Sinorhizobium fredii USDA 257: one gene and its partner. The protein of the gene in region 1 binds, or shares a complex with, the protein of each later gene. Links are inferred from orthologs where the notes say so. Each region holds a gene or a part of one and is shown in the gene's direction. Other genes may lie near its edges. The genes, in order: mfd and uvrA.

Evidence for each region.
Region 2: the proteins of mfd (region 1) and uvrA are in contact, whole or in part, in a crystal structure (PDB 4DFC), measured with the Escherichia coli proteins. The link is inferred for Sinorhizobium fredii USDA 257 from one-to-one orthologs.

Annotation. Positions count from the first base shown.
Region 1 is NC_018000.1:3,836,942-3,852,499, forward strand. What follows is about bases 9,308-13,431. They hold mfd (transcription-repair coupling factor), read left to right. Parts: upstream 9,308-9,703; coding sequence 9,704-13,231; downstream 13,232-13,431. Other genes in these bases: USDA257_RS17985 (FAD assembly factor SdhE), read left to right, coding at 9,402-9,707; USDA257_RS17995 (DsbA family oxidoreductase), read right to left, coding at 13,281-13,431. In the rest of the region: USDA257_RS17945 (peptidylprolyl isomerase), read right to left, coding at 1-404; USDA257_RS17955 (Na/Pi cotransporter family protein), read left to right, coding at 769-2,415; bifunctional UDP-N-acetylglucosamine diphosphorylase/glucosamine-1-phosphate N-acetyltransferase GlmU, read left to right, coding at 2,606-3,976; glmS (glutamine--fructose-6-phosphate transaminase (isomerizing)), read left to right, coding at 4,122-5,948; USDA257_RS17970 (GNAT family N-acetyltransferase), read left to right, coding at 5,945-6,442; USDA257_RS17975 (DUF502 domain-containing protein), read left to right, coding at 6,462-7,154; ATP-dependent DNA helicase RecG, read right to left, coding at 7,179-9,284; more of USDA257_RS17995, read right to left, coding at 13,432-13,946; USDA257_RS18000 (extracellular solute-binding protein), read right to left, coding at 14,027-15,558. UniProt on the Escherichia coli protein: Couples transcription and DNA repair by recognizing RNA polymerase (RNAP) stalled at DNA lesions. Mediates ATP-dependent release of RNAP and its truncated transcript from the DNA, and recruitment of nucleotide excision repair machinery to the damaged site.
Region 2 is NC_018000.1:4,157,069-4,171,983, reverse strand. Bases 6,589-10,069 are described here. They hold uvrA (excinuclease ABC subunit UvrA), read left to right. Parts: upstream 6,589-6,947; coding sequence 6,948-9,869; downstream 9,870-10,069. Other genes in these bases: USDA257_RS19425 (DUF72 domain-containing protein), read left to right, coding at 10,040-10,069; USDA257_RS19435 (single-stranded DNA-binding protein), read right to left, coding at 6,589-6,663. Outside these bases: USDA257_RS19455 (LysR family transcriptional regulator VtlR), read left to right, coding at 1-836; USDA257_RS19450 (transglycosylase SLT domain-containing protein), read left to right, coding at 1,345-2,268; gyrA (DNA gyrase subunit A), read right to left, coding at 2,368-5,151; USDA257_RS19440 (MarC family protein), read left to right, coding at 5,454-6,083; more of USDA257_RS19435, read right to left, coding at 6,151-6,588; more of USDA257_RS19425, read left to right, coding at 10,070-10,843; USDA257_RS19420 (vitamin B12-dependent ribonucleotide reductase), read left to right, coding at 11,563-14,915. UniProt on the Escherichia coli protein: The UvrABC repair system catalyzes the recognition and processing of DNA lesions. UvrA is an ATPase and a DNA-binding protein. A damage recognition complex composed of 2 UvrA and 2 UvrB subunits scans DNA for abnormalities.

The DNA of each region.
Region 1 (15,558 bases):
GTCATCCGATCGAATTGGCCGTTCGCGCCGTGAAAGGCGGGGTCCTCGCCGATGAGTCTGGCGAGGCGGTCTTCGGAGAGGCCGAGATTCATGTCTTCAGCGAGCTGATCGAGGGTGGCGCCTGCGACGAGCTGTGAATAGACCTGCTGCTCAACGCCGAAGGCGCGGGCCTGCTGTCGTGTGAGTGGCGTTCCAAGCTGCCGCGAAAGCAGGCTCAGCTGACGCTCGAAGGCAAGGCGATAGTCGCTCGTGGATACCTTCACGTCGCCGACCGTCACCACCGCATCGGATGTCCCGGTAACCATCAAGGTCTGACCGCCCCACACCATGAATGAGAGGATGAGAATGGCCAGGAGGCCTTTGACGATCCGCGTCTGGGCGGCGTTTCTCAGGGTGTCGAGCATGGGGGGCAGAAACCTCGTTGCAGTACAGCGGCATTACGGCGAATGATGTCGTTCCTTAGAACAAACCAAATGGGAATTGAAGGCCGATCCGTCGTAAATCGCGATGCCGCGAAGCAGAGGCCCGGGAGATGCGCGGCCCGGCGAATTTCGGAGCGCCGTCTGGCGCTTGCGCAAAGGCATCCATCTACGAAAATTGGGAATCGACGCGAACAAGAAAGCGGATGTCGGAATCGTTAGCCGGCAATTGAAATCAATCTGCAAAATTGTCAGCTTCAGGCTGGTCTCTCTATGGTCAACGAGGGGGATTCGTGTCTTCGATATGTCAGAAACTTGAAGCCCGGCGGCCGTTGCGGATTTCCATGCCATGCAATCCACCATCGTAATGGTCAATCTTTTCGGGGCTGTCGCACTGCTCCTGTTCGGTCTTTCGCTGGTGAAGGAGGGAGTGACGCGCGCCTTCGGATCGAGGCTGCGCGCCGGTCTGGCACGCGGAACGAGCGGCTCGCTGCGGGCATTCGCGACGGGCTTGGTTGCGACGCTCGCCCTACAGAGCTCCACGGCCACCGCCCTTATGACGGCATCCTTCGTGGAGAAGGGCCTCGTGAAGTCGCGGATGGCGCAGATCGTGTTGCTCGGTGCCAATTTAGGCACGGCCATGACGGCATGGATCGTTGCGATCGGCATCGGCTGGCTGGCGCCGTTGTTCATTCTCGCCGGCGTGATGATGCACCGAATGAGCCAGTCGAGCGCGCGCCAGGGTGGCGGATTCGCTCTGGTCGGTGTGGGCCTGATGCTTCTGTCGCTCGAACTGCTCGGCACGGCAACGGAGCCGATGCGTGAGTCCGAGGCTCTGGGAGCCTTTCTGGGCATGCTCGACAACGCCTTGCCGGTCGCCATGCTCATTTCGGCTGCCCTGGCCTTCGCCTCGTCTTCGAGCTTGGCGATCGTCATGCTGGTGCTGTCCCTATCGTCCGCTGGCGTGCTTTCGGCCGGTTTGACCGTCGCGTTGGTGCTGGGAGCCAATCTGGGCGGCGCGATCCCACCGGTGATCGCTACACTCGCTGCGGCTCCTGGCGCTCGGCGTGTGACGCTCGGCAACCTGATTGTGCGCGGTATCGGATGTCTGATCGCGCTTCCGCTTGCCGGTATCAACGCAGAGATGCTGCAGAGCTTACCGCTGCCGCGACAGAACCTGCCGGTCGATGTTCACCTTCTTTTCAATCTGGTCGTCGCGCTGATCGCCTGGCCTTTTGCAGGATTGCTGTCGCGGATGATGAGCCGCCTGATCCCGGACGAAGAGGTAAGCGAGACGGGTCCGCGCTATCTTGATGTCGCGGCGCTCGATACGCCTGTCATGGCGCTCTCCGGCGCGACACGGGAGGTGCTTCGGGTCGGAGACCTCATCGAGGCGATGCTCATCCGGGCATCGTCCGCATTCAACAAGAATGACCTTAGTGAACTCGGCGACATCGGAAAGATGGAGAGACAGGTCGATCTGCTGCAGCAGGAAGTGAAGATTTTCCTGTCACGGCTCGGACGTCACGGGCTGAACGAAGAAGACGGACGCCGCTCGATCGTCATCATCGACTATGCGATCAATCTCGAGCACATGGGCGACATCATTGAGAAGGGCCTTTGCGAGCAGATCCGCAAGAAGGTGGCCAACGGTCTGAAATTTTCCGACGAAGGCTATCAGGAACTGAAGAACCTGTTCGATCTGACCCTCGACAATCTGCGTATTGCCCAGACGATCTTCGTCTCGCGCAATGCGGACCTTGCCCGTCACCTCATCGAGGTCAAGGTCGATGTACGTCACATGGAGAAACGCTCGTCGGAACGGCATCTCGAGCGCCTTCGCGACGGCCTGCTTGAAAGCCTGCAGACGAGTTCGCTGCATCTCGACATGCTGAGAGATCTGAAGCGCGTCAACGCGCACATCGCGTCTGTCGCCTATCCAATCGTCGAAGAGAGCGGCCTTTTGACGGAGAGCAGGCTACGGCCGCAGGCATGATGTCGACGATTACCTGCACGTGGAAGGCGCGGCGGGACTTCCCCGAGATAGAGGAGCCACCATCGCTTTTTAACCGGGTTAACGGGACGTGATTGTGCGATATATGCTTTTCGCAATAATTTGCTGACAGCACGCGTCGAATCGGGCGACGGGCACGCAATTACCCGAAGAATACCAAGGAGAGCAGAGTATGGAACGGACTTGCCTGGCGATCATCCTGGCGGCGGGCGAAAGCACGCGGATGAAATCGGCCACGTCGAAGGTGCTGCATCCGGTGGCAGGCAGGCCGATGATTGCCCATGTCGTCGACGCCCTGGCAAATGCATCCATCTCCGACGTTGCCCTGGTCGTCGGCCGGGACGCGGAGGCCGTTTCGGCTGCCGCGACGACGGGTACGGTTAAGGTTTCCTCCTTCCTGCAAAAGGAACGGTTGGGAACGGCGCATGCCGTCCTTGCGGCGCGTGAGGCGATCGAAAAGGGCTATGACGACGTTCTCGTCGTCTTCGGCGATACGCCGCTCATCACCGCCGCACCTCTGAAGGCGGCGCGCGAGCAGCTGGCCGAGGGCAATGATGTTGTTGTTATCGGCTTCGAAACCGCGGATCCGACCGGCTACGGCCGTCTGATCGTCAAGGATGGGGAGTTGCTTGCGATCCGCGAGCACAAGGACGCTTCGGAAGAGGAGCGCCGCATCACCTATTGTAACGGCGGGCTGATGGCGATCAGCGGCAGCAAGGCGCTCGATCTCCTCGGCCGCATCGGCAATGCCAACGCCAAGGGCGAATACTATCTTACCGACCTCGTCGAGATCGTCCTATCGTTCGGCGGCCGGGCGATTGCCGTCAAGGCGCCGGAGGAGGAACTGACCGGGTGCAACACGCGAGCCGAACTCGCCTATATCGAGCGTCTTTGGCAGCAACGTCGTCGCCAGGAACTGATGCTGGCCGGCGTATCGATGATCGCGCCCGAAACGGTCTTCCTTGCCTGGGACACTGAGCTCGCCCAGGATGTCCTGGTGGAGCCGAATGTGGTCTTCGGCCCCGGGGTGCGTGTCGAGAGCGGCGCCATCATCCACGCTTTCTCGCATGTCGAAGGCGCTTATGTCCGCACGGGCGCGACGGTCGGCCCCTTCGCCCGTCTTCGTCCGGGCGCCGATCTCGGTCCGAAATCGAAGGTCGGCAATTTCTGCGAGGTGAAGAAGGCGGAGATCGGCGCCGGCGCCAAGGTGAACCACCTTACTTATATCGGCGATGCCTTCGTCGGAGCCGGCTCGAACATCGGCGCGGGCACCATCACGTGCAACTATGATGGCGTGAACAAGCACGTCACGCGGATCGGCGAAAATACCTTCATCGGCTCGAACTCGTCGCTCGTCGCTCCCGTGGCGATCGGCGACGGGGCGCTCGTCGCCTCCGGCAGCGTGATTACCGAGGACGTCCCGGCCGATGCCGTGGCTTTCGGCCGGGCACGGCAGGAGATCAAGCCTGGCCGGGCTCCCATATTGCGGGAGCGCTACGAGGCCGAAAAAGCGGCCAAAAAGAAGGTCAAAGCTGCCGAATAGTCTCGTTAATCATTGAAACTGAAAGTGAAATTGCAGCGGATTGCTTCGCGCGATAATTTCGCTACCAAGGCTTCGACATTGGCGACGGGGTCGCTGCATTTGATCTGACACGCCACAACCGGCGTGCGACGGAACGGAGAATGACATGTGCGGGATTGTGGGTATCGTCGGGCAGCAGCCGGTCTCGGAGCGGCTGGTCGATGCGTTGAAGCGCCTGGAATACCGGGGATACGATTCGGCCGGCGTCGCAACAATCGAGGGTGGAGCGCTTGACCGCCGCCGCGCCGAGGGCAAGCTCGTCAATCTCGAGACGAGGCTGAAAGAGGAGCCCCTGGCCGGCACCATCGGCATCGCCCACACGCGCTGGGCGACCCACGGAGCTCCAACCGAACGCAATGCCCATCCGCATTTCACTGATGGCGTCGCCGTCGTTCACAACGGCATCATCGAGAATTTTGCCGAGTTGAAGGACGAGCTTTCGGAGTCGGGTGCCGAATTCCAGACGGAGACCGATACCGAGGTCGTCGCCCAGCTCCTGGCGAGATTTCGCCGCGACGGCCTGGGACGGCGCGAGGCGATGCATGCGATGCTGAAGCGGGTGAGGGGCGCCTATGCACTCGCTATTCTTTTCGAAGACGATCCATCGACGATCATGGCGGCCCGCAACGGCCCGCCGCTGGCGATCGGTCATGGCAACGGCGAGATGTTCCTCGGCTCCGATGCCATCGCCCTGGCGCCCTTCACCAATGAAATCACCTATCTGATCGACGGCGACTGGGCGGTGATCGGCAAGACCGGCGTCCATATCTTCGACATGGACGGCAACGTCGTCACGCGGCCGCGCCAGGTGTCCACGGCCGCCGCCTTTATGGTCGACAAGGGCAACCATCGCCATTTCATGGAGAAGGAAATATACGAGCAGCCGGAGGTCATCTCCCACGCGCTCAGCCATTACATCAACTTCATCGATAATCGGGTGCTGCCGGTTTCCGACGATATTGACTTCGCCAAGGTGCCAAGCCTGGCGATCTCCGCTTGCGGAACGGCTTACCTGGCCGGCCTGATCGGCAAATACTGGTTCGAGCGCTATGCGCGCCTGCCGGTCGAAATCGATGTCGCTTCCGAGTTCCGCTACCGCGAGATCCCGCTGTCGCCGCAGTCGGCCGCTCTCTTCATCTCGCAGTCGGGCGAGACCGCCGATACGCTTGCCTCGCTGCGCTACTGCAAGGAGCACGGCTTGAAGATCGGCGCCGTCGTCAACACGCGCGAATCGACCATCGCGCGGGAGTCCGACGCCGTCTTCCCGATCCTCGCCGGACCCGAAATCGGTGTCGCCTCGACCAAGGCCTTCACCTGCCAGCTCGCCGTCCTGGCTGCCCTCGCTGTCAGTGCGGGCAGGGCGCGCGGCACCGTCAGCGAGCAGGAAGAACAGGCGCTGGTGAGAAGCCTTGCGGAAATGCCGCGCCTCATGGGGCAGGTGCTCAACAGCATCCATCCGAAGATCGAATTCCTGTCGCGCGAATTGTCGAAATGCCGTGACGCGCTTTATCTCGGCCGTGGCACGAGTTTCCCACTCGCCATGGAAGGCGCCCTGAAGCTCAAGGAGATTTCCTACATCCACGCGGAAGGCTATGCGGCCGGCGAACTGAAGCACGGGCCGATCGCGCTGATCGACGAGAACATGCCCGTCATCGTCATTGCGCCGCATGACCGCTTCTTCGACAAGACCGTCTCAAACATGCAGGAGGTGGCGGCGCGCGGCGGACGGATCATCCTGATCACCGACGAGAAGGGTGCTGCCGCATCGAAGCTCGACACGATGCACACGCTCGTGCTGCCGAATGTCGACGAGATCGTCGCGCCGATGATCTTCTCGCTGCCGGTCCAACTGCTCGCCTATCACACGGCGGTCTTCATGGGGACGGACGTCGATCAGCCGCGCAACCTGGCCAAATCGGTCACCGTGGAATGATCATCCGACCGGAAACCGATCGCGATCACGCGGCGATCCACGACGTGACGGCAGCGGCCTTCGCGGGACAGCCCTATAGCGATCAGACCGAGCCGCTGATCATCGACCGCCTGCGCGCCGAGGGCGCCTTGACGCTGTCCCTCGTCGCCGAGGAGCGTGGTGAGGTCATCGGCCACGTCGCATTCTCGCCCGTGACGATCACGCCCTTTGCGTCCGGCTGGTATGGGCTCGGTCCTCTGTCCGTGCGGCCGGATCGGCAGGGACGTGGTACGGGTAACGCGCTCGTCCGACAAGGGCTGGATATGCTTCGAAATTTCGGTGCTTCCGGCTGCGTCTTGGCGGGAAATCCGGCTTTCTATGGTAGGTTTGGTTTCCGAAACGATCCCGCTCTTGTCTTTCCGGGTTGTGCGCCGCAATATTTTATGACGCTGGCCTTGTCCGAGGCGAAGGTTTCCGGCACGGTCAGCTACCATCCGGCATTCGGGCCGGTCTGAGGGTTTTGGTGGCATCAGCATGACGGAAGGTTCCAGAGGCGGCATGATCGCAGCTCGGTTGCGCAACTACTTCCTCACGGGCCTGATCATCTGCGCGCCCGTGGCAATAACGGTCTGGCTGGTTCGCTCTTTCATCGAATGGGCCGACAGCTGGGTGAAGCCCTATCTGCCAAGCTTCTACAATCCGGATAACTACCTGCCGGTGGCAATTCCCGGCTTCGGCCTCCTCGTCGCCATCCTCGTGATCACCCTCGTCGGTTTCCTGACGGCGAACCTCGTTGGCCGCTCGATCATCAATTTCGGCGAGTCGCTGCTCGACCGCATGCCGCTGGTGCGGACGATCTACAAGTCGCTGAAGCAGATTTTCCAGACGGTGCTGCAGGATCAATCCTCCTCCTTCAAGAAGGCCGGGCTGATCGAATATCCCAGTCCCGGGCTTTGGTCGCTGGTCTTCATCGCGACCGACGTGAAGGGCGAGATCGCTGCCAAGTTCGACGAGCGCGGCATGGATATGGTGGCCGTGTTCCTGCCGCCGACGCCATTGCCGACCGCCGGCTTCCTGCTGTTCGTGCCGCGCGACAAGATTGTCCCGCTGCAGATGAGTGCCGAGGATGCGGCCAAGCTCCTGATTTCCGGCGGTCTCGTCACGCCAGACCATAAGCCGCTCGCCAACGCACCGCCACGGACCATCACGCAGCAGAAAAGGGCGTGACGCCCCTTCGCCCAATCCCAAATGTCAACCGGCGCGCAGGAAGCGGATCGCTTCGTCTCGCCGGTGGAGATAGAGCAGTGTCCTTAAAGCCTGTCCGCGCTCCGTCGTCAGGTCCGGGTCGCGCTCGATGAGATAGGCGGCGTCCTTCCGGGCGATCTCCAGAAGATCCCCATGCGCCTCGAGGCTGGCGATGCGAAATCCGGGCGTGCCGGATTGCCGCGTTCCGAGCAATTCGCCTTCGCCGCGCAGCTTCAGGTCCTCTTCCGCAATCACGAAGCCGTCCTCGGTATCGCGCAGGATCGAAAGGCGCGCGTGTCCCGCATCGCTCAGCGGTCCCTTGTAAAGCAGGATGCAGGTCGAAGCCTCGTCGCCGCGCCCGACGCGGCCGCGCAACTGGTGCAGCTGCGCAAGCCCGAAACGCTCCGCATGCTCGATCACCATGATCGTCGCATCGGGAACATCGACCCCGACCTCCACCACCGTCGTCGCCACCAGCACGCGAATCTCGCCATTCTTGAAGGCGAGCATGACAGCGTCCTTTTCCGGCCCTGCCATGCGGCCATGAACGAGTCCGACGTCCTTGCCGAAGCGTTGTACAAGGCTTTGGTACCGCTCGTCGGCGGACATGATATCCGTCTCCTCGGATTCCTCGACCAGCGGGCAGATCCAATAGGCCTTCTTGCCCTGGCTGAGTGCCGAATAGAGCCTGTCGACGATTTCGTCGGTGCGCTCGGTCGGGATAGTGACGGTCTGGATCGGCTTGCGCCCCGCGGGCTTCTCCGTCAGCTTCGAGACGTCCATGTCCCCAAACGCCGCCAGCACCAGCGTGCGCGGGATCGGCGTCGCCGTCATCACCAGCATGTGTGGGGAAATGCCCTTGGCCGTCAGCCGCAGCCGCTGGTGAACGCCGAAGCGATGCTGCTCATCGACAACGGCCAGCACGAGTTGCCGGTAACTGACGGCGTCCTGGAAGAGCGCGTGCGTGCCGATGACCATCTGGGTCTCGCCGGAGGCGATGCGCTCGACGATTGCGTCGCGTTCCTTGCCCTTCGTCCTGCCGGTCAAGACGTCGATCGTGAGGCCTGCCGGCGCCGCCATCTTCGCAAGCGTCGCATGGTGCTGCCGTGCGAGAATTTCCGTCGGCGCCATCAGCACGGCTTGGCCGCCGGATTCGACAGCCGCAAGCATCGCCATCAGCGCAACGGCGGTCTTGCCGGAACCGACATCGCCCTGCAACAGACGCAGCATGCGCTCGCTGCCGGACATGTCGGCAAGGATGTCCCCGACGGCGCCTGACTGGCTGGCCGTGAGAGAGAAGGGCAGGGCGGCGATGACCGGTCGACTCAACTTCCCTGTCGCGTGAACCGGGACTCCGGCAACTTTGCGTAAGCGCTGGCGCACCAGGGACAGCGATAGCTGGCCGGCCAGAAACTCGTCATAGGCGAGCCGCCGGCGCGCCGGTGCCTGCGGAGCGATATCGGTTTCGTCGCGCGGATGATGAAGGCGATGAAAACAGTCTTTCGCGCTCTCGAAGCCCTGCTGGCGCAGCAATGTCTCGTCCATCCACTCGGGCAGATCGGGAACCCGCGCCACCGCCGCTTCGATCGATTTGCGCAGCGGCCGCGGCGAGAGGCCGGCGGTCAGCCCGTAGACCGGTTCCACGAGCGGCAGGCTTTCGGCTTCGGCCGCTCGGACCATATAGTCCGGATGCACCATCGAGGCACGTCCGTTGAACCAGTCCACCTTGCCGCTGACAATAACGATCTCGTCGATCGGCAGGGCCTTCTCCAGCCAGTTTCCCTTGACCCGGAAGAAGGTGAGCGCCAACTCGCCGGTATCGTCGTGTAGGAAGACGCGATAGGGCACGTTCGGTCGGCCGCGCGGTGATGGCTGGTGCCGATCCACGCGGCCAGTAATGGTGACGATCGAGCCCTGCGGCGCATGGGCGATGCCGGGCTGCCGGCGCCGATCGATCAGCGAATAAGGAGCGTGAAACAGGAGATCGATCACGCGGCAGTCGTCGATCGACTCGCGTCCAAGCAGGCGGGCGTAAAGCTCGCCGGTCCTGGGGCCGATGCCAGGCAGGCTATCGAGCGGTGAAAACAGCGGATCGAGCAGGGCAGGGCGCATGGTCATGAAATTGCGACAAGAAATCCGGCATTGGCAAGGCTGACAAGCCGCTTTCCAGCGTTTATAGAGCCCGTGGACACGATCCGCCGTGGCGGCGGGTGGCAGGAAGGACGTTCCATGACCGGCATTTCGCGTACGAGCGCCGATCTTGATCCGCGTCGGCGCCGGATCCTCTTCCGCGCCTGGCATCGCGGTATTCGCGAGATGGACCTGATTCTCGGGCAATTCGCAGAGGCGGAGCTCTCCACGCTTTCCGATGCGGAACTGGATGAGCTCGAAACGATCATGGGCGAGGAAGACAACGACCTGGTTCGCTGGATCACCGGGGAACAGCCGCTGCCGGAGCGCTACGCGACGGACCTGTTTGCGCGCATAGCCGCCTACCGCCCGGATTTCCACCCCGTTCAGCGAGAGGCGGAATGAGTTCGACGATGATCCCTGGTCTTGACGCGAAGAGAATTCTTACGGCGACGCGGGAAGTGACGATCGGGCCCGTACCTTCGGGCGCCGAAGCGCTGATCCTCGCCGATCTGGCGCGGGCCGGCGCGCCGGTCGCCTATGTACTTTCCGACGGCCAGCGGATCGGCGATCTCGAGCAGGTGCTCGGCTTCGTGGCGCCCGACATTCCGGTCCTGACTTTGCCGGGTTGGGACTGTCTGCCCTACGATCGCGTTTCCCCGAGCGCCGATACGTCGGCGCGAAGACTGGCCGCGCTGAGCGCCCTGATCGCGCATCGGCACAAGCCGCACCCGGCGATCGTGCTGGTGACCGTCAATGCGGCCCTGCAGAAGATCTCGCCTCAGGACGTGATCGAAAGCCTCGCCTTCTCGGCCCGGCCCGGCAATCAAGTGCGCATGGACGATCTCGCCGCCCGGCTGGAGCGCAACGGTTTCGAGCGTGTGCCCACCGTGCGCGAGGTCGGCGAGTTTGCCGTGCGCGGCGGCATCCTAGATGTCTATGTGCCGGGAAGTGGCGAGCCGCTGCGTCTCGATTTCTTCGGCGATACGCTGGAGACGATCCGCTCCTTCGATCCGGCCAGCCAGCGCACGACCGGGCAGGTCCGCTCCCTCGATCTCAATCCGATGAGCGAAGTGTCGCTGACGCCCGAGACAATCAGCCATTTCCGCACGCAATATCTCTCCCTCTTCGGAGCCGCGACGCGTGACGACGCGCTTTATCAGGCGGTCTCCGAAGGACGGCGCTATGCCGGCATGGAGCATTGGCTGCCGCTCTTCTACGATCGGCTGGAAACGATCTTCGACTATCTCGAGGGTTTCCGGATCGTCACGGATCACCTGGCGCGCGAGGCGGCGGCGGAGCGCTCGAAGCTCATTCTCGACTACTATGAGGCGCGTCACGCTTCCGCATCACCCGGCAAGTCGCAGATATCCCAGGGCACGCCCTACAAGCCCGTGCCGCCGGAGCTGCTCTATCTCGGTGCGAAAAGCTTTGGCGCCGCGCTGACCGAGCGCAACGCCGTGCGTCTGTCGCCGTTTTCCGAACATGAGGGCGAGGCCCGTCAGGTCCTGACCATCGAAGCTCGGCAGGGCGTCCGCTGGGCGAAGACCGCCGGCGAAGCCGAGAGCGAGAACGACGGCACACGCGCCAATGTCTTCGATCAGGCCGTGAAACACATAGCCGAGAGGCGGGCGAAGGGCGCGAAGGTCGTCATTTCCGGCTGGACGGAGGGTTCGCTCGACCGCCTGCTTCAGGTGCTCGCCGAGCACGGCCTGGCCAACATCCGTCCGGTGAAGGCTCTCGCCGATCTGCGCTCGCTGAAGCCGGGCGAGGCAGCTTCCGCGGTTCTCAGCCTCGAATCAGGCTTCGAGGCCGGCGATCTGGTGGTCATCGGCGAGCAGGATATCCTCGGCGACCGTATGGTGCGCCGCTCGAAGCGCCGCAAGCGCGGCGCCGATTTCATCGCCGAGGTGACGGGCCTCGATGAGGGCAGCTACGTCGTCCATGCCGAACACGGCATCGGCCGCTTCGTCGGCCTGCGCACGATCGAGGCCGCCGGCGCGCCGCATGATTGCCTGGAGCTCGTCTACGCCGATGAGGCGAAGCTCTTTCTGCCGGTGGAAAACATTGAGCTTCTGTCGCGCTACGGGTCGGAGGGGACTGATGCGATCCTCGACAAGCTCGGCGGCGTCGCCTGGCAGGCGCGCAAGGCGAAGCTCAAGAAGCGGCTGCTCGACATGGCGGGCGGCCTCATTCGCATTGCCGCCGAGCGGCACACACGGCACGCGCCGGTCCTTGTCGCGCACGACGGCGTCTATGACGAATTCGCCGCGCGCTTCCCCTATGACGAGACCGAGGATCAGTTGAACTCGATCGAGGCGGTCCGGGACGATCTCGGCGGCGGCAGGCCGATGGATCGCCTCGTCTGCGGCGACGTTGGCTTCGGCAAGACCGAGGTGGCGCTGCGCGCGGCCTTCATCGCGGCGATGAACGGCGTGCAGGTCGCCGTGGTCGTGCCGACGACCTTGTTGTCGCGTCAGCATTTCAAGACGTTTTCGGACCGCTTCCGCGGGCTGCCGATCCGCATCCAGCAAGCCTCCCGCCTCGTCGGCTCGAAGGATCTGGCGCTGACGAAGAAGGAAGTCGCCGAAGGCAAGACGGATATCGTCGTCGGCACCCATGCGCTTCTCGGTTCCTCGATCAACTTCGCCAATCTGGGCCTGCTGATCATCGACGAGGAGCAACACTTCGGCGTCAAGCACAAGGAGCGCTTGAAGGAGCTGAAGACCGACGTTCATGTCCTGACGCTCTCGGCGACCCCCATTCCGCGCACCCTGCAGCTTGCGCTCACCGGCGTTCGCGAATTGTCGCTGATCACTACGCCGCCGGCCGACCGCATGGCGGTGCGCACCTTCATCTCGCCCTTCGACGCTCTGGTCATCCGCGAGACACTGATGCGCGAGCACTATCGCGGCGGCCAGAGCTTTTACGTCTGCCCGCGGCTCAGCGACCTGTCCGAGATCCACGATTTTCTGAAATCCGACGTGCCGGAGCTGAAGGTCGCCGTGGCGCACGGCCAGATGCCGGCAACCGAGCTCGAAGACATCATGAACGCCTTCTATGAGGGCCGTTATGACGTGCTTCTGTCGACGACGATCGTCGAGTCGGGTCTCGACGTGCCGACCGCCAACACGCTGATCGTGCACCGCGCCGATATGTTCGGTCTCGCCCAGCTCTACCAGCTTCGCGGTCGGGTCGGCCGCTCCAAGGTGCGCGCCTTCGCGCTCTTCACCCTTCCGGTCAACAAGACGCTGACGGGCCCGGCGGAGCGGCGCCTCAAGGTGCTGCAGTCGCTCGACACGCTCGGTGCCGGCTTCCAGCTCGCCAGCCACGACCTCGACATTCGCGGCGCCGGCAACCTGCTCGGCGAGGAGCAATCCGGACACATCAAGGAGGTCGGCTTCGAGCTCTACCAGCAGATGCTGGAAGAGGCGGTCGCCGAGCTCAAGGGTGAAGAGGAAATCCACGATTCCGGCTGGTCGCCGCAGATATCGGTCGGCACGCCGGTGATGATACCGGAAGTCTATGTGCCGGATCTCAACTTGAGGCTCGGGCTTTATCGTCGCCTCGGTGAGCTGACCGACCTCAAGGAAATCGACGGCTTCGGCGCCGAACTGATCGACCGTTTCGGCCCGCTGCCGATCGAAGTCCAGCATCTCTTGAAGATCGTCTACATCAAGGCGCTTTGCCGCACGGCCAATGTCGAGAAGCTGGATGCCGGGCCGAAGGGCGTCGTCGTCCAGTTCCGCAACAAGGAGTTTCCCAATCCGGCTGCCCTCGTCGGCCACATCGCCAAACAGGGGACGCTCGCCAAGATTAGGCCCGACCAGAGCATCTTCTTCCAGCGCGAACTCGTCACGCCGGACAAGCGCCTCGCCGGCGCGGCCATGGTGATGACCCAGCTTGCGACACTCGCGAAGGCAGCTTGAAACGTGGCGCGGGGATGCCGGCGCCACGACCCAAAATCGATTGAGCGGATCAGTGGGCTGGGCTGGCCGCCTTCATCTGTGCGATTTCGCGAAGTGCATTCGTCAGCACTTCGACGGATTGCGCTCCCATCACCGCATATTGCTGTTCGATGATGAAGCAGGGAACGCCGGTCACGCCGATCTCCCGGGCCATTTCGATTTCCTGCGTGACGGCGTCCTTGTCCGCATCCGAGGTGAAAAGCGCAGCGATGACGGGTCGGTCGAGGCCCGCCTGTTCGGCGATGTCGAGCAGAACGGCGTGATCGCCGACATTCTTGCCCTCCTCGAAATTCGCCTTGAAAAGCAGCCGTACGGTCTCGGCCTGGGCATCTGCGCCGCTGGTCGATGCCCAGCGGATAAGGCGATGTGCATCGAGCGTGTTCGGGCTGATTTTCACGGCATCGAAATCGAAGGCGATGCCAGCTTCCCGACCGAGGTCTTCCAGCATCTTGTGCGCCCGGTCGACGGCCTCTTGACCGCCGAGCTTTGCCGCAAGATGGCGTTTGTGGTCGACGCCTTCCGGCGGCAGATCGGGATTGAGTTGATAGGGACGCCACTGGATCGCGACATCAACTTCGCCCGCGACATTGGCGATCGCTTGGTCGAGACGGCTCTTGCCGAGATAGCACCACGGGCAGACGACGTCCGAGACGATATCGATATTGACGGTTTCCATGGCGTCGGCCTTTTTCTGTTTTTCTAAAGCAGCGACATAGGCCGACCAGCCGCTTCTTTCAATGCGTTACCAAAAGGGAACTATGGCACCTGCTGTGCGCGCTCATCCCACCAGGTCGGTAGTTGGTAGCCGTAGAGCGGCACGGCCGATGGGCGCCCGATATGCTTCCAGCGGGCAATCCATTGCGCATCCAGATGGTAGAGCGGCACGACATAGGCGTTATTGACCAGCAGCCGATCGTGGGCGCGCACGGCAGCGGTGAAATCTTCGGGGGTGCGCGCCTGCAGGATGTTGTTGATCAGCTTGTCGACGTCCTTGTCGGCAACGCCGGCGAAGTTCTCGCTGCCCTGTCTGTCCCGCGCCTGCGAGCCCCAGCGGCCGACCTGCTCCACGCCCGGCGACAGCGAGGAAGGATAGGACTTTATAATCACGTCGTAATCGAAGGATTGGCTGCGCAGCTGGTATTGAGAATCGTCGACCGTTCGGACGGTTGCGACGATGCCGAGCGGCGCGAGGAAGCGCTGATAGGCAAGCGCGATCTTCTCCTGGCCGGCGTTCTGGCTCATGATCTCGAAGGCAAGCGGCGTGCCCTTGTCATCGACCATCTTGCCGTCCTTGATCGAATAGCCGGCCTCGCGAAGTAGCGTCACCGCCTCGCGCAACACGTTGCGGTCGCGGCCGGAGCCGTCGGTGACCGGCAGCCGATAGGTTCCGTCGAGGATGGCGGGGTTGATTTTCTCTCTCACGTCTCCCAGCAGACCGAGCTCACGGTCGTCGGCGGCGGCGCCCAGGAAGGAGAGCGACGAGTTCTGCCAATAGCTCTGAGTTCGCGCATAGGCACCGTCGAACAGGTTCTTGTTGACCCATTCGAAGTCAAAGACGAGGGCGAGGCCCTGGCGAAGCTTGACGTTGTTGAACATCGGCCTGCGGGTGTTGAAGACGAAGCCGAGCATCCCGGACGGCGTTTTCGGCTTGAAGCTCTCCTTGATGACGTCGCCGGAGCGAACCGCGGGAAAATCATAGGCGCGCGCCCATTTGGTGGCGCTGCCTTCCGGATAGACATCGACCTCGCCCTTTTTGAAGGCTTCGAAAAGGGTGTTCTCCTGGAGGAAATACTCGACGGAAATCTCGTCGTAATTGTCGACGCCGACTTTCGACGGCAGGTCCTTGCCCCAATAGTCGGCATTGCGGCGATAGACGATCCGCTCGCCCGGCCTCACCTCGGCGACGCGATAGGGGCCGGAGCCGAGCGGCGGCTCGAGCGTGGTCCTGTCGAAGCCTTCGACGTTGATGGCGTGCTTCGGCAGCACCGGCGAAAGCGCCAGCAATAGCGGGAACTCGCGGTCGGCATCTTCCTTCAAAGTGAAGCGAACGCTGCGATCGCCGGTCTTCTCCATCTTGGCGACCTTCGACAAACGGTTGCTGAACGGCGCACGTCCCTTGTCGCGCAGCAATTCGAAGGTGAAGATCACGTCCTCGACGGTCACGGGCTGACCGTCGGCCCAGCGCGCCTTGGGATTGAGGTTGAACTGGATGAAGGTGCGGTCGTCGTCCCACTCGACCGATTCCGCAAGCAGTCCGTACATGGTGAAAGGCTCGTCCTGGGAGCGCT
Region 2 (14,915 bases), 320 kb from region 1 along the record:
CGCATGCGGCAGACAAACTTCACCTCTCGCAATCGGCAATCAGCCGGCAGGTCAGCGCGCTCGAGCAGGATGTCGGCATCAAACTGTTTCATCGCCACGCGCGCGGTTTGATTCTGACCGAACAGGGCGAGATGCTCTATCGGACGGCGCACGAAGTGCTGATGAAGCTCGAGAGCGTCAAGGCGAAGCTCACCGAGACGACCGACAAGCCGAGCGGAAAATTGCGCATCACCACGACCGTCGGTCTCGGCCAGGGCTGGCTGACGGACAAGGTCCAGGAATTCATGGCGCTCTACCCGGACGTCCAGGTGCAACTCATTCTCGACAATGAAGAGCTCGACGTGAACATGCGGCACGCCGACTGCGCCATCCGCTTGCGCCAGCCGCAGCAATCGGATCTGATCCAGCGCAAGCTTTTCACGGTGCACATGCATATCTACGCCGCGCCCTCTTACATCAACAAGCACGGCGAGCCGCAGTCGATCCAGGACCTCGACAACCACCGCATCATTACCTTCGGCGAACCGGCACCCAATTACCTGCTTGACGTGAACTGGCTGGAGATCGCCGGACGGGACCCGGACAATCCGCGCGTATCGCACTTGCAGATCAACAGTCAGACCTCGATCAAGCGCGCCTGCCTGCTTGGTATCGGCATCGCCATGCTTCCCGACTACATCGTCGGGCGGGATCCTGGGTTGATCCAGCTGCCGATCAGCGCCGATATCCCCTCATTCGATACTTATTTCTGCTATCCAGACGAAATGAAGAACGCCGCGAAGCTGAAGGTCTTTCGCGACTTTATTGTCGCCAAGGCACGCAACTGGAACTTCTGACGTTCGGAGCGATTGCTCGATTTATGAGCAGTTGCCAGCACTTCTCTTAACCTCTTGTTTTTGCGAATAAGTATTTCTCCGCTGCGAAACCGTACTGCAAGGCAATGCCATTGTGCGATGCAAAAATATGCAGGGATGCGCAGGCGGCATGGCTGTCATGCATATTATATGATTGCTCCTCGCCCAAAAAAGCAGCATACCAAACCCAGCTGATGCACTTTGGTGGCTTCTCCTCCCAGTGCCACCGCAGCAGCTGTTCCCCTCTGGAGGTTCTAATTACCTTCACAACTACAAGGGCCCAAGTTTTCTTGCGGCCCTCTTTTTTTGCCCGACATCGTTGAGGGAGATGACGAAGCGTATGGGCGCAGAGCAGCGATTCGTTCGGCCGCCGCGCCTGCCCCGTTTCTCGTCGGCGGCGAAGATGCTATTCATATTCACTCGTTCAGCGCCGAGGAGCCGTATGGTCAAACCGAGCAGAGCGGGCCGATGCCACATCTGGAGCAACCGAATGGGACGTCTGGCGCGCACTGCCGGGGCCGGACTGCTGACCGTGATGGCCTTTGCCGGTATCGCCGACGCGCGAACCGACGCCCCGGTCGCGCGCAAATGCCTCTACTCCGGTGTGTCTGCGACAAGCCCGTCGGTTTCCCTCTGCGTCCGCCGCGAGAATTTTGCCCGGGACGTATGCGGCATTATCGAGCATTATGCCGAGGCAAACGGTCTGCCAGCGCCCTTCTTCGCACGGCTGATCTGGCGCGAAAGCCTGTTTCAACCGGACGCCGTCAGCCCGAAAGGCGCCGAAGGGATCGCCCAATTCATGCCCGGAACGGCAAAGCTGCGCGGCCTGTCCAACAGCTTCGACGCCGTGGCGGCCCTCGGCAAGTCGGCCGAATATCTGAGCGAACTCAAGCTCCGTTACGGCAATCTTGGTTTCGCAGCAGCCGCTTACAATGCAGGAGAGGCCGGGCTCGAACGGTTTCTCGAGATTGACTGGTTGCCCTACGAGACGCGCGAATATGTCCTGGCGATCACCGCCCATCCGGTGGAGGATTGGCGTGACAACCCGCCAAAGTCGCCCGACCTCGCGCTCGACAAAAACAAGAGCTTCCTGGATGGCTGCGTTGCGCTCGCCAACACCCGGCGACTGCGAGAGGTCGTCGTCGTGGACGAGGCTCCCTGGGCACCATGGGGCGTTCAACTGGCGGCCCACCAGCGCAAAACCATTGCGTACCGCCTGTTCGTGAATGCCGTAAAGAGACTGCCGGCGCCAATCAGTGGTGAAAAGGCGCTGGTGGTGCGCGAGCGCAATGGCAGCTTCGGAGGCAGAACGCGTTATGCCGCCCGCATCGGCCGCCAGACCCGCGCCGAGGCGGACAAGTTGTGCACCGCCATTCGCCGGAGCGGCGGCGCCTGCGTTGTCTTCAAGAACTGATTCGAGAGCTCGGTGTCGTCGCACGGGCCTCGACGAAACTCACTTATAAAGAAAGCCCGCCATATCCGGCGGGCTCCTTGTCGCTTATAGCAAACTCGCTCAATCGTCGGCGTCCGCTGGCGGCTCAGCCACAATGGCTTCACCGGCCGTGACGATCTCCTCGATCTCGTCCTCGCCTTCCGGTTCGCTGATCCGTTCGACCGAGACAACCTTCTCGTCCTTGGCGGTGGAGAAGATCGTGACGCCCTTGGTGGCGCGGCTTGCCAGGCGAATACCGTCCACCGGCACGCGGATGAGCTGGCCACCATCGGAAACGAGCATGATCTGGTCGTTGTGCTCGACCGGGAAGGCCGCGACGAGTTCGCCGATTTCCGCTGTCTTCGAGGTATCGGTGGCGCGAATGCCCTTGCCGCCACGACCGGAGGTGCGGAAGTCGTAGGAGGAGGAGCGCTTGCCGAAGCCCCTCTCGGAAAGCGTCAGCACGAATTGCTCGCGGGCCTTCAGTTCCTCGTAGCGCTCGTTGGTGAGTTCGCCACCATTGGCGACCTCCTCCCCGACAAGCACGATCTCTTCATCCTCGCCGGTGGTAGCGCGACGTTCGGCCGCCGACCGTCTCAGATAGGCAGCGCGCTCCCACGGTTCGGCTTCGACGTGAGCGAGGATCGCCATGGAGATGATCCGGTCGGCATCGCCGAGCGAAATTCCGCGCACGCCGATCGAGTTGCGGCCCGCAAAGACGCGCACATCGGAGACCGGGAAGCGGATGCACTGGCCGAGCGCCGTCGTCAGCACGACGTCGTCGAATTCCGTGCAGGTCTCGACCGAGAGGATTTCGTCGCCCTCCTCCTCGAGCTTCATCGCGATCTTGCCGTTGCGGTTGACCTGGATGAAGTCGGACAGCTTGTTGCGGCGCACCGTGCCGCGCGTCGTCGAGAACATCACGTCCAGGTTTTCCCAGGTCGTTTCGTCCTCGGGAAGCGGCATGATCGTCGTGATGCGCTCGCCGGGTTCCAGCGGCAGCATGTTGATCAGTGCCTTGCCGCGCGACTGCGGCGTGCCGATCGGCAATCGCCAGACCTTCTCCTTGTAGACGATGCCGCGAGAAGAGAAGAACAGAACCGGCGTGTGGGTATTGGCGACGAATAGGCGGGTAACGAAATCCTCGTCGCGCGTCGCCATGCCGGAGCGGCCCTTGCCGCCGCGGCGCTGCGCCCGGTAGGTCGTCAGCGGCACACGCTTGATGTAGCCGAGGTGCGACACGGTGACGACCATGTCTTCCCGGGCGATCAGGTCCTCGTCGTCCATATCCGGACCGCCGTCGGCGATCTCGGTGCGGCGCGGCGTACCGAATTCGTCGCGAACCGCTGCAAGCTCGTCCTTGACGATCTGCATGATGCGGAGCCGCGAGGAGAGGATTTCGAGATAATCGCGGATCTCCTCGCCGATCTTGTTGAGTTCATCGCCGATTTCATCGCGGCCAAGCGCGGTCAGACGCTGCAGGCGCAGGTCGAGAATGGCGCGTGCCTGCTCTTCCGAGAGGTTGTAGGTGCCGTCTTCGTTGATCCGATGGCGCGGATCGTCGATCAGCCGGATCAGGGAATCGACATCGTGGGCCGGCCAGCGGCGTTCCATCAACTGCTCGCGCGCCGTCTGCGGATCGGGCGCGTGGCGGATCAACTTTATGACTTCGTCGATGTTGGCGACGGCGATGGCAAGGCCGACCAAGACGTGCGCGCGCTCGCGCGCCTTGCGCAGCAGGTATTTCGTTCTCCGGCTAACGACCTCTTCGCGGAAGGAGACGAAAGCGCGCAGCATGTCGAGCAGCGTCAGCTGCTCCGGCTTGCCGCCGTTCAGCGCCACCATGTTGCAGCCGAAGGAGGTCTGAAGCGGCGTGTAGCGATAGAGCTGGTTGAGGATGACTTCGGCATTGGCATCGCGCTTCAGCTCGATGACGACGCGATAGCCCTGCCGGTCGGATTCGTCGCGGAGATCGGAGATGCCCTCGATGCGTTTGTCGCGCACCAGTTCGGCCATCTTCTCGATCATCGTCGCCTTGTTCACCTGATAGGGAATTTCGGTGATGATGATCTGCTCGCGATCGCCGCGCATCGGCTCGATATGGGCGCGGCCCCGCATGATGACGGAACCCCTGCCCGTCTCATAGGCCTGGCGAATGCCGGCGCGGCCGAGGATCAGGGCGCCGGTGGGGAAATCGGGTCCCGGAATGATCTGCATCAGATCCGGCAATTCGATCGCCGGATCGTCGATCAGCGCGATGCAGCCATTGATGACTTCGCTGAGATTGTGCGGCGGGATGTTGGTCGCCATGCCGACGGCGATGCCGCCCGCGCCGTTGACCAGCAGGTTCGGAAATTTCGCCGGAACGACGACCGGCTCGTGCAGCGTGCCGTCGTAGTTGTCGCGGAAATCGACCGTTTCCTTGTCGAGGTCATCGAGCAGCGAATGGGCCGCCTTCTGCAGCCGGCACTCGGTGTAACGCTCGGCCGCCGGCGGATCGCCGTCGACGGAGCCGAAATTGCCCTGCCCGTCGATCAGCGGCAGCCTGAGCGACCAGTCCTGCGCCATGCGCGCCAGCGCATCGTAGATCGCCGCGTTGCCGTGCGGATGGTATTTACCCATCACGTCGCCGGTAACGCGGGCGCATTTGACGTATTTCTTGTTCCAATCGATGCCGAGCTCGCTCATCCCGTAAAGGATGCGGCGGTGAACGGGTTTCAAGCCGTCACGCACATCGGGAAGCGCGCGCGAAACGATCACGCTCATGGCGTAATCGAGATAGGACCGCTGCATTTCCTCGATGATGGAAATCGGCTCGATGCCTGGCGGAGTTTTTCCGCCGCCGGGAGTGCTTTGTTCAGTCAATGTCGATCACGATCTTTGTTCAGAATCAGTCAGTTCTTATAGCCGAATGCCGCTTCAAGCGCCAATTTTGGCCAATGGTTTTGAACAGTCTTTTGCTGGCGGAACGGGCTTTTCTAGGGCACGCGTGCACCAATCGGAATAACTTCCTCTACAGGCGCCGGATCTGCTGGCATGCTCCCGCGTCGACCGGGTTTAAGCCATTGCGCGGCGCTTGGCTAGCGCCCCTTTCCAAGCACGCATGGCTTGCCTAACAATGCGGCTCTGCTACCGGAAATACCGGGGTCAATCCGGAGGGGGAACGGATGTTCGATTTGGATCTCTTGGTCAACGCGCTCACGACGCTTCTCGTCACGCTCGATCCACCGGGTCTCGCGCCGATTTTTCTGAGCCTCACGGTCGGCTTGAGCCGGCAGGAGCGCTTCCAGGTCGCTACCCGCGGCTCGTTGATCGCCTTCTTCATTCTTGCCGCCTTTGCGCTTTTCGGCGACGGCATTCTCGGCCTGCTCGGCATCTCGATCGGTGCCTTCCGCATTGCCGGCGGCCTGCTGCTCTTCTGGATCTCCTTCGAAATGATCTTCGAGCGGCGCCAGGAGAGAAAGGAAAAGACCGGAGAAACGGCGGTGACCAAGGACCACATCCACAACATCGCCGTCTTTCCCCTCGCCTTGCCGCTGATAGCTGGCCCCGGAGCGATCTCGGCAACCATCCTGCTCGGCAGTTCGTTTCCCTCGGTCGTCGAGCGCGTGCAGCTTCTTGTGGTCATTGCCGTGTCGATGGCAATCCTGTTCCTTGCCCTCGTGATTGCCGAACGGATCGATCGCTTTCTCGGTGTCACCGGCCGGGCGATCCTCACCCGCCTCCTTGGCGTGATCCTTGCGGCGCTGGCCGTGCAATTCGTCATCGACGGCGTGCGCTCGGCATTCTCAATTTAGATCGAGAAAACGCAACGGCCCGCTCAGAGGCGGGCCGTATTTTTCTGCAGGTTTTAAACCCTGACGATCAGAACGGGATATCGTCGTCGAGGTCGCGCGAGAAATTGCCGCCGCCCTGGTTCGGCTGGCCGCCGGAACGTCCGCCACCGGAGGATTGCCGCGGCTGATCGTAGTCCTCGTAACCGCCGCCTAAATCGCTGCCGCCGCGACCTGCTCCGCCGCCTTCGCCGCGGCCATCAAGCATCGTCAGCGTCGAATTGAAGCCCTGCAACACGACTTCGGTCGTATAGCGATCATTGCCGGTCTGGTCCTGCCATTTGCGGGTCTGCAACTGGCCTTCGATATAGAGCTTGGCGCCCTTCTTCACATATTGCTCGACGACCTTGCAGAGGCCCTCGTTGAAGACGACGACATTGTGCCATTCCGTCTTCTCGCGCCGCTCGCCGCTGTTGCGGTCGCGCCAGGTCTCCGAGGTGGCGATCCTGAGATTGGCGATCGGCCGGCCGTCCTGCGTGCGCCGGATTTCTGGGTCGGCCCCGACATTCCCGATCAAGATCACCTTGTTGACGCTACCAGCCATATCGCTTTTCCCGTGCTTTCCGCAGGGCCACCGGCCCGGCATTCGAATGTCTCAAGAGCGCGCATCTTAGCGACCAGCCGTCGCCGATACGCCCCGCATCGTACATAATCCACAGCTCATTTGGCAGACCGAGGCTTATGTATGTTCTTTATTTGTTCTAATATTCCCGTATTATCCTGTCAACCGAATCGCAATTGGGCCGCCTGTTTGCCGTTTGCGCCTCGACATGGGCGTTCTCGTCATTACATAGGGGGCTTTCAACCGACATGCAAAACTGGCTTCCGATGAGCGAACTCAAGACCCTCTCCATTCGCGGCGCGCGCGAGCATAATCTCAAGGGCATCGACCTTGATCTGCCGCGCAACAAGCTGATCGTGATGACCGGCCTATCGGGCTCCGGCAAATCCTCGCTGGCCTTCGACACGATCTATGCCGAGGGCCAGCGCCGCTATGTCGAAAGCTTGTCGGCCTATGCCCGGCAATTCCTGGAGATGATGCAGAAGCCGGACGTCGACCAGATCGACGGGCTGTCGCCGGCAATCTCGATCGAACAGAAGACGACGTCGCGCAATCCGCGCTCGACGGTCGGCACGGTCACCGAGATATATGACTATCTGCGCCTGCTTTTTGCCCGCGTCGGGGTCCCCTACTCGCCGGCGACGGGCTTGCCGATCGAGAGCCAGACGGTCAGCCAGATGGTCGATCGCGTCCTGGAATTCGGCGAAGGCACGCGGCTCTATATCCTTGCGCCGCTCGTGCGCGGCCGTAAGGGCGAGTACAAGAAGGAACTCGCCGAACTGATGAAGAAGGGCTTCCAGCGCGTCAAGGTCGACGGGCAGTTCTACGAAATCGCCGACGCGCCGGCGCTCGACAAGAAGTACAAGCACGACATCGATGTCGTCGTCGACCGCGTCGTCGTACGCGCTGACCTCGCCGCCCGGCTGGCGGACAGCCTGGAGACGTGCCTGACGCTTGCCGACGGACTGGCGATCGCCGAATTCGCCGACAAGCCGCTGCCGCCGGAAGAGACAGCCGCCGGTGGCTCCGCCAACAAGTCGCTGAACGAAACGCATGAGCGCGTGCTGTTCTCGGAGAAATTCGCCTGCCCGGTCTCCGGCTTCACCATTTCGGAAATCGAACCGCGGCTGTTCTCGTTCAACAATCCCTTCGGCGCCTGCGCGACCTGCGACGGTCTCGGCAGTCAGCAGAAGATTGATGAGGCGCTGATCGTCCCCGAGCCAAACCGGACCTTGCGGGACGGTGCCATCGCGCCTTGGGCGAAATCGACCTCGCCATATTACAACCAGACACTTGAGGCGCTCGGCAAGGTCTTCGACTTCAAGCTCGGCAATCGCTGGAGCGAGCTTTCCGAGGACGCGCAGAGGGCGATCCTGCATGGCACGGACGAGAAGATCACCTTCCACTATCAGGACGGCGCCCGCTCCTACAATACGACGAAAACCTTCGAGGGCATCGTGCCCAATCTTGAGCGGCGCTGGAAGGAGACCGATAGTGCCTGGGCGCGCGAGGAAATCGAGCGCTTCATGTCGGCCGCTCCGTGCCCCGCCTGCGCCGGTTACCGGCTGAAACCGGAGGCATTGGCGGTAAAAATCCACCGGCTGCATATCGGCGAGGTCACCAACATGTCGATCCGCTCCGCGCGCGACTGGTTCGAGGCCTTGCCCGAGCATCTCAGCACGAAGCAGAACGAGATCGCCGTGCGCATTCTGAAGGAAATCCGCGAGCGGCTGCGCTTCCTGAACGATGTCGGCCTCGAATATCTGAGCCTGTCGCGCAATTCCGGCACGCTTTCCGGCGGCGAGAGCCAGCGCATCCGGCTGGCCTCGCAGATCGGTTCAGGCTTGACCGGCGTGCTCTATGTGCTCGACGAGCCGTCGATCGGCCTGCACCAGCGCGACAATGCCCGCCTGCTCGACACGCTTCGGCATCTGCGCGACATCGGCAACACGGTGATCGTCGTCGAGCATGACGAGGATGCGATCCTGACGGCGGATCATGTCGTTGACATAGGTCCGGCCGCCGGCATTCACGGCGGCGAGATCGTCGCCGAAGGGGTGCCCGCCGACATCATGGCCAATCCCAAGTCTCTGACCGGACAATATCTCTCCGGCGAACTGTGCGTCGCGGTTCCCGGCGAACGGCGGAAACCGAAAAAGAAGAAGGAAATCACTGTCGTAGGCGCGCGGGCTAACAATCTGAAGAATGTGACGGCGTCGATCCCGCTTGGCGTCTTTACCGCCGTCACCGGCGTTTCGGGGGGCGGCAAATCCACCTTCCTCATCGAGACGCTCTACAAGGCGGCCGCCCGCCGCGTCATGGGGGCGCGCGAAAACCCCGCCGATCACGATCGGATCGATGGCTTCGAGCATATCGACAAGGTGATCGATATCGATCAGTCGCCGATCGGCCGGACGCCGCGCTCGAACCCGGCGACCTATACCGGCGCCTTCACGCCGATCCGCGACTGGTTCGCGGGCCTGCCGGAGGCGAAGGCGCGCGGTTACCAGCCCGGCCGTTTCTCCTTCAACGTCAAGGGCGGCCGCTGCGAGGCCTGCCAGGGCGATGGCGTCATCAAGATCGAAATGCACTTCCTGCCGGATGTCTACGTCACCTGCGACGTCTGCCATGGCAAGCGCTACAACCGGGAAACGCTCGACGTGCACTTCAAGGGCAAGTCGATCGCCGACGTTCTCGACATGACGGTGGAGGAAGGTGTCGAATTCTTCTCGGCCGTTCCCGCCGTGCGCGACAAGCTTGTGACGCTGAACCAGGTCGGGCTCGGCTATATCAAAATCGGCCAGCAGGCGAACACGCTGTCGGGCGGCGAAGCGCAGCGCGTGAAGCTCGCCAAGGAACTGTCGAAGCGTTCGACCGGACGCACGCTCTACATTCTCGACGAGCCGACAACCGGCTTGCATTTCCACGACGTAGCCAAGCTTCTTGAAGTGCTGCACGAACTCGTCAACCAGGGTAACTCGGTGGTCGTGATCGAGCACAATCTCGAAGTCATCAAGACGGCCGACTGGGTCATCGACTTCGGGCCGGAAGGCGGCGACGGCGGTGGCGAGGTCATCGCGAAAGGAACGCCGGAGGACGTCGTGAAGGAACCACGCTCCTATACCGGGCAGTTCCTGAAGGAGCTTCTGGAGCGACGTCCGGTGAGGAAAGTCGTCGCGGCGGAGTGATCTGGCCGTGCCGTGGACGGGCAAGCGGAGTACGTCGGCGGACTTGCTGCTCAAGGAACGGGTGGCGATTCCTATACGGATCCGCCAAGGTTTGCGCCTCGCGGGGATGGGGGCGAGACGGTCGAATGAGATGAGAAGCGCGGGCGCACTTTGGGCCTCAAGGAGGAATGATGGCAGAAACCGGGAAAATCCGCGTCGGCATCGGCGGCTGGAATTTCGAGCCCTGGGAGGGCAGCTTCTATCCCTCCGACCTTCCGAAGAAGCGGCAGCTCGAATTCGCCGGCAAGGAACTCCGCGCGATCGAGGTCAACGGCACCTATTACAGCTCGCAGAAGCCGGCAACCTTCGCCAAATGGGCCGCGGAGGTGCCGGACGGCTTCATCTTCTCCCTGAAGGCAAGCCGATACGTGACGAATCGCAAGGTCCTGGCGGAAGCCGGCGAATCCATGGAGCGATTCCTGACGCAGGGTTTGACGGAACTCGGCGACCGACTTGGTCCCATTCTCTGGCAATTCGCGCCGACCAAGAAATTCGAGCCGGACGACTTCGAGGGCTTCCTGGAGCTCCTGCCGGAAAAGCAGGACGGCCTCAAGCTCCGGCACGTCGTCGAAGTGCGCCATCCTTCCTTCCAGGTACCGGATTTCGTGGAGCTTCTGGATAAATACAAGGCGGCGGTGGTTCTCGCCGAGCACGAGGACTATCCGATGATCGCCGATGTGACCGCAGAATTCGTCTATGCGCGGCTGCAGAAGGGCAGCGACGACGTCAAGACCTGCTATCCACCGGCGGGACTCGATCTCTGGGCCGACAGGCTCAAGACCTTTGCCGCCGGCGGCGAGCCGGACGGATTGGAAAAGAGCGCGCCAGACCGAAAGGCGAAGAAGGCGCCACGCGATGTTTTTGCCTTTTTCATCAGTTCGGGCAAGGTCAATGCTCCGAACGGGGCGCGGGAATTGCAGAAGCGGGTGGGCTAACGCAAGCGCAAGAGAGCCCCGCACGAGAGCCCCCGCACGAGAGCCATGGTCGCGTTCACATGCGATTCGAGGCATGTACCGGACTTCGGGTGCTGGCCCTCCAGGCACAACATATAGTCAGCCGAATCATGAAAGCGATCGCTTCACATTCCGGCGCGCACCGCAATTGCTAGTAGCACCGTGGGATGCCCCGTTACCTGTTTTTTACCCGTGAAAACTCTCATTTTCTTTCCCTGGTCGCCGCCTGTTGCAAGATAGCCACCGGAAGTCCCTGATTTTCAACGGCTTGGTTGATGTCCCCGTTTTCCACAGTCGATCCACACAAGATCTAGCGCTCAAATTTCCGTCACAAACCACCCCTTGACGCCCCAAGGCGATTCACGGTTAATGGATTGCACGTTGCGACGGCGGCGAACCGGGAAGTTGAGAAGCCGGTTCATTCCCCCATATCGTCGGTTCTGGCATGTGGCTGAAGCGGGTGATCTCGCGTGGCCGCAGCGGCGGAATTTTGCGCGATTCGAGGGCGCCGAAACAATGTTAAGGCTGGCATAAAGAACCTGTTAATACTATATTTAGTGATTGCAGCCAGCATCACCACAAGATACGGAACACCCGGGTATTGGGTTTCCTCTAGAGAACGGAAGCTGAAGCTGGCTGCGGACCCTCGCGGCCGGGCGAGGTTAACTGCGCCTTGGCGCATGGCAACGAAGGACGGGACAATGCAGATCGAACGTCGGTTCACGAAGGCAGGGCAATCGGCCTATGCCGAGATAGAATTCCGCAAGGCGACGAGCGAGATCAAGAATCCGGACGGGTCGATCGTCTTCCGCCTCGCCAATATCGACGTGCCGGCGCAGTTCTCCCAGGTCGCGGCCGACATTCTCGCGCAGAAATATTTCCGCAAGGCGGGCGTGCCGGCCAAGCTGAAGCGCGTCGAGGAAAACGACGTCCCCTCCTTCCTGTGGCGCTCGGTTCCCGACACGGAGGCGCTGAAGGCGCTACCGAAGGACGAGCAATACGGATCCGAAACGGATGCCCGCCAGGTTTTCGATCGCCTCGCCGGCACCTGGGCCTATTGGGGCTGGAAGGGTGGCTATTTCGACACGGAAGAGGACGCTAGCGCCTTCCGTGACGAGCTTGCCTATATGCTCGCCACCCAGCGCGTCGCGCCGAATTCGCCGCAATGGTTCAACACCGGCCTGCACTGGGCCTATGGCATCGACGGCCCCGGCCAAGGTCATTTCTATGTCGATCCCTTCAACGGCAAGCTGAGGAAATCGAAGTCCGCCTACGAACACCCGCAGCCGCATGCCTGCTTCATCCAGTCGGTCGCCGACGACCTCGTCAACGAGGGCGGCATCATGGACCTCTGGGTGCGTGAGGCGCGTCTCTTCAAATACGGCTCGGGCACCGGCTCCAACTTCTCGCATCTGCGCGCCGGGGGTGAAAAGCTCTCGGGCGGCGGAAAGTCCTCCGGCCTGATGAGCTTCCTGAAGATCGGCGACCGCGCTGCCGGCGCCATCAAGTCGGGCGGCACGACGCGCCGCGCCGCCAAGATGGTGGTCGTCGATATCGACCATCCGGATATCGAGGAATACATCAACTGGAAGGTCAAGGAAGAGCAGAAGGTCGCCGCACTCGTCACCGGCTCGAAGATCGTCGCCAAGCACCTGAAGGCGATCATGAAGGCGTGCATCAACTGCGACGGCAGCGATGATGCCTGCTTCGACCCGAAACAGAACCCGGCGCTGAAGCGCGAGATCCGCGCTGCCAAACAGGCTCTGGTACCGGAAAACTATGTCAAGCGCGTCATCCAGTTCGCCCGGCAGGGCTATAAGGACATCGAATTCAAGACCTACGACACGGACTGGGATTCGGAAGCCTATCTTACGGTTTCAGGCCAGAACTCCAACAATTCCGTCTCGATCAAGGACGACTTCCTGCGCGCCGTCGAGGCCGACGGCGAATGGCACCTGACGGCCCGCAAGGACGGCCGGGTGATGAAGACGCTGAAGGCTCGTGATCTCTGGGAGTCGATTTCCTATGCGGCCTGGGCGTCGGCCGATCCGGGGCTGCACTTCAACACGACGATGAACGACTGGCACACCTGCCCGGCGGCGGGGCCGATCCGCGCGTCGAACCCGTGCTCGGAATACATGTTCCTCGACGACACGGCCTGCAACCTCGCATCGCTCAACCTGATGCAGTTCAAGGATGCCGCCAACAAGCGGATCAACATCGCCGACTACGAACACGCCGTGCGTCTCTGGACGATCGTGCTTGAAGTCTCGGTAATGATGGCGCAGTTCCCGTCACGTGAGATTGCCGAACTCTCCTATGAATACCGCACGCTCGGCCTCGGCTATGCCAATATCGGCGGGCTGCTGATGTCCACCGGCATTCCCTATGATTCGGCCGAAGGCCGCGCCATCGCCGGCGCGCTGACCGCCATCATGACCGGCGTTGCCTATGCGACCTCGGCGGAAATGTCGGCCAAGCTCGGCCCCTTCCCCGGCTTCGCGCCGAACCGCGACAACATGCTGCGCGTCATGCGCAACCACCGCCGCGCCGCCCATGGCGAAACCACGGGCTATGAGGGCCTGTCGGTCGACCCGGTCGCCCTCATCCACGCCGATTGCTCGGACCAGGATCTGATCGCGCACGCCAAGAGCGCCTGGGACAAGGCCGTCGAGCTCGGCGAGAAGCATGGCTACCGCAACGCCCAGGCGACGGTGATCGCGCCGACCGGCACGATCGGCCTCGTCATGGATTGCGACACCACCGGCATCGAGCCCGATTTCGCGCTGGTCAAGTTCAAGAAGCTCGCCGGCGGCGGCTACTTCAAGATCATCAACCGCGCCGTGCCGGAGGCGTTGCGCACCCTCGGCTATTCGGAAAGCCAGATCGCCGAGATCGAGGCCTATGCGGTCGGCCATGGCAATCTCAACCAGGCGCCGGCCGTCAATCCTTCGACGCTGAAAGCCAAGGGCTTCACCGACGACAAGGTCGACGCCCTCAACACGGCGCTGAAATCCGCCTTCGACATCAAGTTCGTCTTCAACCAGTGGACACTCGGCGCCGACTTCCTCAAGGACACGCTGAAGGTCACGGACGAGCAGCTCGCCTCAATGGACTTCAATCTCCTCGAGCACCTGGGCTTCTCGAAGAAGGACATCGAAGTCGCGAACATCCATGTCTGCGGTGCCATGACGCTCGAAGGCGCGCCGTTCCTCAAGGCCGAGCACCTGCCGGTCTTCGATTGCGCCAATCCCTGCGGCAAGATCGGTAAGCGCTACCTTTCGGTCGAAAGCCACATCCGCATGATGGCCGCCGCCCAGCCGTTCATCTCGGGTGCCATTTCCAAGACGATCAACATGCCGAACGAGGCGACCGTCGAGGATTGCAAGAACGCCTACATGCTCTCCTGGAAGCTGGCGCTGAAGGCGAATGCGCTCTACCGCGATGGTTCGAAGCTGTCGCAGCCGCTGAACGCCTCGCTGATCGAGGACGAGGAAGACGAGGACGCGCTTGAAGAACTGCTGCAGGCGCCGGCCGCTGCGCAAGCGGTCGCCGTCACCGAAAAGATCGTCGAGCGCGTCATCGAGAAGGTCGTGCGCGCCCGGGAGAAGCTGCCGAACCGCCGTCAGGGCTATACCCAGAAGGCGATCGTCGGTGGTCACAAGGTCTACTTGCGGACCGGTGAATTCGGCGACGGCCGCATCGGCGAGATCTTCATCGACATGCACAAGGAAGGGGCCGCCTTCCGCGCGATGATGAACAACTTCGCCATCGCCATCTCGCTCGGCCTGCAATATGGCGTGCCGCTCGAGGAATATGTGGAGGCCTTCACCTTCACCAAGTTCGAACCGGCCGGCATGGTTCAGGGCAATGACGCGATCAAGAACGCGACGTCGATCCTCGACTACGTGTTCCGCGAACTCGCCGTCTCCTATCTCGGCCGTCACGACCTTGCCCATGTCGACACCTCCGACTTCAGCAACACGGCGCTCGGCCGCGGCATTCAGGAAGGCAAGACCAACCTCGTCTCGACCGGCTGGACGCGCGGCTACAA